2 regions of the Streptomyces profundus genome follow, and region 1 is predicted to be linked to the other one. Evidence: riboswitches for the same ligand, from Rfam matches in the RefSeq annotation. Region 1 holds a riboswitch; the other holds the start of a gene.

The links. A riboswitch is a leader RNA that binds a small molecule or an ion and turns the genes downstream of it on or off. The one in region 1 is predicted to bind S-adenosylmethionine.
Region 2: another riboswitch for S-adenosylmethionine. It lies ahead of thrC (threonine synthase); the one in region 1 lies ahead of K4G22_RS29670 (aminotransferase class V-fold PLP-dependent enzyme).

What each region holds. Positions count from the first base shown of each region.
Region 1 covers NZ_CP082362.1:7,074,256-7,076,641, forward strand. The annotation lists gene K4G22_RS29670 (aminotransferase class V-fold PLP-dependent enzyme) at 1-1,145, opposite strand, end outside; SAM riboswitch class IV at 1,270-1,386, opposite strand; gene K4G22_RS29675 (SDR family oxidoreductase) at 1,542-2,294, shown strand.
Region 2 covers NZ_CP082362.1:3,898,908-3,901,293, reverse strand. The annotation lists gene thrC (threonine synthase) at 1-1,275, opposite strand, end outside; SAM riboswitch class I at 1,292-1,432, opposite strand; gene K4G22_RS17225 (glucosyl-3-phosphoglycerate synthase) at 1,663-2,386, shown strand, end outside.

The DNA.
Region 1 (2,386 bases):
CCCGAGCGGACGCCGATCCCGTAGCGGTCGGAGAGCGCCCGCGCCAACGCGGCGCTGTCCCAGCCATCCACCGTGAACGACACCACCGCGACCCGCTCCGACTCCCCGCCGAACAGCGACAGTTCGGCCACCGCCGGCAGCCGCGCCAGGCCCGCGCGCAGCGCCCCGAACAGCTCCCGTTCCCTGGCCACGAGGCCGTCGTAGCCGGGTCCCTCCGTCAGCGCCCGGCAGGCGGCGGCGATCGCGAAGGCGCCGATCACATTGGGCGAGCCGGCCTCGTGCCGCGCCTCGCCTTCCGCCCACTCGACGCGCACCCCCGCACGCGGATCCCGCGCGACCACGCGGGTGGCGCCGCCGCCCGCCAGATAGGGCGGCGCAGCCGCGAGCCAGTCAGCGCGCCCCGCGAGCACCCCGGCGCCGAACGGCGCGTACAGCTTGTGCCCGGAGAACGCCACCCAGTCCACGTCGAGCTCCGCGACACTGACCGGCCGGTGGGGCACCAACTGGGCGGCGTCCAGCACGATTCGGGCGCCGAGCCGGTGCGCGACCGACGTCAACTCCGCCACCGGCCACAGCTCGCCCGTGACATTGGAGGCGCCGGTGACACAGAGCAGCTTCGGCCCCTCGGGCGCCGCGGCCAGCGCGGTCTCCACCGCGCGCACGGCCAGCTCCGGCGCCCGGGGCGTCGGCAGATAGGTCACGGCGTGGCCGTGTCGAGCCCACGGCAACAGGGCCGCGTGGTGCTCGGTCTCGAAGACGAAGACCCGGGTACCGGCGGGCAACGAGGCGGCGAGCAGGTTCAACGAGTCCGTGGTCGACCGGGTGAACCACAGCTGGTCGTCCGGGCGGCAGTCGAGGAACCCGGCCACCGTGGCCCGGCTGCGCTCGAACAACTCGGTGGAGAGCCGCGACAGATGGCCGGCGCCCCGATGCACGCTGCCATAGAGCGGCGCGTAGGCGGCGACCTCGTCCCAGACCCGACGCAGCACCGGGGCGCTGGCCGCGTAGTCGAGGGCGGCGTAGCCGATCTCGCCGCCGCCGGCGATCGGCGCCCTCACGTCGGCGCTGAGCACGGCATGCGGATCGGCGTCGTCCGACGGCGGGGCGGAGACGAGGGCAGGGGAAGGCGAAGTACAGGTGGTCATGACGAGATCTCCGGGCAGGACTCGGCGGAGTGAACAGCCACGGCACCGCCGCGACCGAAAAGAGACAGGGCGAGAGGGGGAGCCGACGCTCCTAGGACATTCGCTGACGCACGAGAACTCCAATGGGCCGCACTTGCCGTGAACCCTGCTGTCCACGGCCCGGTCATCACCCGGGGCACCCCGCCGCGACGGAGGGTTGCCGGACAGCGGGCCGGGGCCCAGTTCGCTGTCACTCGTGACCTTGCCGGGATTCTGTCATACCGGCGCGCCGGGCGGTAGCCGGGGCCCGTCCCCGGGGGGACCGCCGCGGCGTTGACGCGTGTCCGACGTGCCCGGCACCGCCGGGGCGGCCATGCTCCAGGAGTGACCCCCGCCCCGCACGAAGGGAACGACGGCATGAGCAGCTCGACCCCCACGCCCCAGGGAACGCGCGTCGCGCTTGTCACCGGCGGCTCAGGCGGCATCGGCCGCGCCTGTGCCCGGCGGCTCGCCGGGGACGGCGTCGCCGTCGGCGTGCACTACGCCGGCAACAAGGCCCGGGCGGACGGCGTGGTCGAGGAGATCACCTCGGCCGGCGGGCGGGCCGTCGCCGTGGGCGGGGACATCGCCGACGAGGTGGCCATGCGCGCCGCCTTCGACGAGGTCGAGAACGCCTTCGGCGGCCTCGACGTCCTCGTGAACACCGCCGGCGTCATGCTGCTGGCGCCCGTCACCGAACTGGACCTCGACGACCTCGACCGGATGCACCGCACCAACATCAGGGGCGCCTTCATCGTCTCCCAGCAGGCCGCCCGCCGGCTCAGGCGCGGCGGCGCGATCATCAACCTCTCGTCCAGCGTCAGCCGCGCCCAGTTCCCGAACTACGCCGGCTATGTGGCGAGCAAGGCCGCGGTCGAGGGCATGACGTTGATCCTGGCGCGCGAGCTGCGCGGCAAGGACATCACCGTCAACGCCGTGGCCCCCGGGCCGACGGCGACGCCGCTCTTCCTCGACGGCAAGGACCAGGGGACCATCGACAACCTGGCGAACGCCGTCCCGTTGGAACGCCTCGGCCAGCCCGAGGACATCGCCGAGACCGTCGCCTTCCTCGCCGGCCCGGCCCGCTGGGTCAACGGGCAGACGTTGTTCACCAACGGCGGCCTCGTCTGACCCCACGGCGGAACGCGCCCCCGGACGGGCCGAGTTGATGACTGGCGCGGCGGGCGCCACGACGGGTACGCTCCCCGGGATGACGACTTACT
Region 2 (2,386 bases), 3.2 Mb from region 1:
CGCGGACGGGCCGGTGGTCGGTGCCACCGCGTCCAGGGTCTTCAGGCCGTCGCCGGTGTTGAGGACGACGGTGGTCGCCTCCGGGTCGAGCAGCCCGGCGGCCAGCAGCTTGCGGGTCACGCCGACGGTGACGCCGCCGGCGGTCTCGGCGAAGATGCCCTCGGTCCTGGCCAGCAGCTTGATGGCGGCCACGATCTGCTCGTCGTCCACGTCCTCGACCGCGCCGCCGGTGCGCCGGGCGATGTCCAGCACATAGGGGCCGTCGGCCGGGTTGCCGATGGCGAGGGATTTGGCGATGGTGTCCGGTTTCACCGGGCGGACCACGTCATGGCCCTCGCGGAAGGCGCGGGAGACGGGGGAGCAGCCTTCGGCCTGGGCGCCGAAGATCTTGTAGGGACGGTCCTCGACCAGGCCGAGCTTGATCAGCTCTTTCAATCCCTTATCGATCTTGGTCAGTTGTGAACCGGAAGCGATCGGGATCACCAGTTGGCCGGGCAGTTTCCAGCCCAGTTGTTCACAGATCTCGTAGGCGAGCGTCTTGGAACCCTCGGCGTAGTAAGGCCGCAGGTTCACGTTGACAAAGCCCCAGCCCTCGCCGATCGGATCGCCGATCAGCTCGCTGCAGAACCGGTTGACATCGTCGTAGGTGCCCTCGATGGCGACCAGCTCGCCGCCGTAGACGGCGGCCATCACCACCTTGCCCTGCTCCAGATCGTGCGGGATGAACACGCAGGACCGCAGGCCCGCCCTGGCAGCCGCCGCGCCCACGGCGCCGGCGAGGTTGCCGGTCGACGAGCAGGAGAGGGTGGTGAACCCGAAGGCGCGCGCCGCCTCCACCGCGTTCGCCACCACCCGGTCCTTGAACGAGTGGGTCGGGTTGGCGGAGTCGTCCTTGATGTACAGGCCGCCCGTGACGCCCAGTTCGGCGGCCAGCCGGTCGGCCCGGACCAGCGGGGTGCAGCCCGGGTTGAGGTTGGGCTTCTCGGCCACATCGGCCGGCACCGGCAGGAGCGGCGCGTAGCGCCAGATGCTGTTGGGGCCCGACTCGATGGTGCGGCGCAGCGCCTCGGGATCGCCGCTTGGCAGGTCGTAGGCGACCTCAAGCGGCCCGAAACAGGACGCGCAGGCGAAGATCGGCCCGAGCGGGAAGCGTTCGCCGCACTCGCGACAGGAGAGCGCGGCGGCGGGTCCGAGATCGACGTCGGAGCCTGAGGAACCGGGGGAGCCGGAGGTTTCGGCGGACTCGTCGGCGTTGGCCGAGGTGAGTACAGACATGGGTACGAGGCCCTTCTCCTCATCTTCCCCGTGGCGGCTCTCGCCACAGGACGGAATTGGCACCTGCCCCACCGGAGAGCCTCGTGCTGTCACGAGATCCGGTGGAAGGGTTGCCGGGGCTTCAACGGGCCGTTCCCTCTGCCCCTCTGGATGAGCGGTATGCGGTTGTCGGTATGTGGTTGTCAACGCGGTCCCGATATGCGGAGGACACCTGCGCTGTTCGAGACTGTAACGGACAGCCCGCACAATGGCTCGGGCCGTCCGCTCCGCGAGACGACCCGAGCAGGTGGCCAGAAAACCCGGCGGCAGCGGGTTGGGCCACCCCAGGAAGGGGCAGACGCGGCCATACGGATGCAAATGTGGCTGAATCGAACAGGAGCGACATTCGTGCTGGAAGAGGCAGAGAAGTGGCTGAGCCGCCGGTCCTGGGGCGTCACTGACCGCTCGATGGCGCAACTGCTGCACGCCAAGCGTGCGGCGGGAGCGGCCGGCAGCATCAGCGTGGTTCTCCCCGCGCTCAACGAGGAGACCACGGTGGGTGCCATCGTGGAAGCGCTGCGGCGCGACCTGATGGAGGACGTGCCACTGATCGACGAGCTACTCGTGGTGGACTCGGGGTCCACCGACCGCACCTCGGAGGTGGCCGCGGCGGCGGGCGCCAAGGTCGTGCACCGGGACGAGATACTGCCCCGCGTGCCGACCCTCCCCGGCAAGGGCGAGGTCCTCTGGCGGTCGCTGCTGGCGACCAGTGGGGAGATCATCTGTTTTGTCGACGCCGACCTGCGGGACTTCGACTCCCGCTTCGTCTCGGGCACCCTCGGCCCGTTGCTCACCGAGCCGGACGTGCAGCTGGTCAAGGCCATGTACGACCGTCCGCTCGGCGACCAGCCGTCCGGCGCCCGCCAGGGCGGCCGGGTCACGGAGCTGGTCGCCCGACCGCTGCTGAACCTGCACTGGCCGCAGCTGGCCGGCGTGGTCCAGCCGCTGGGCGGTGAGTACGCGGCCCGCAGATCGCTGCTGGAGCGGCTCCCGTTCCCCGTCGGCTACGGCGTGGAGCTGGGCCTGCTGATCGACACGCTCAACGTGGCGGGGCTCGACGCGGTGGGTCAGG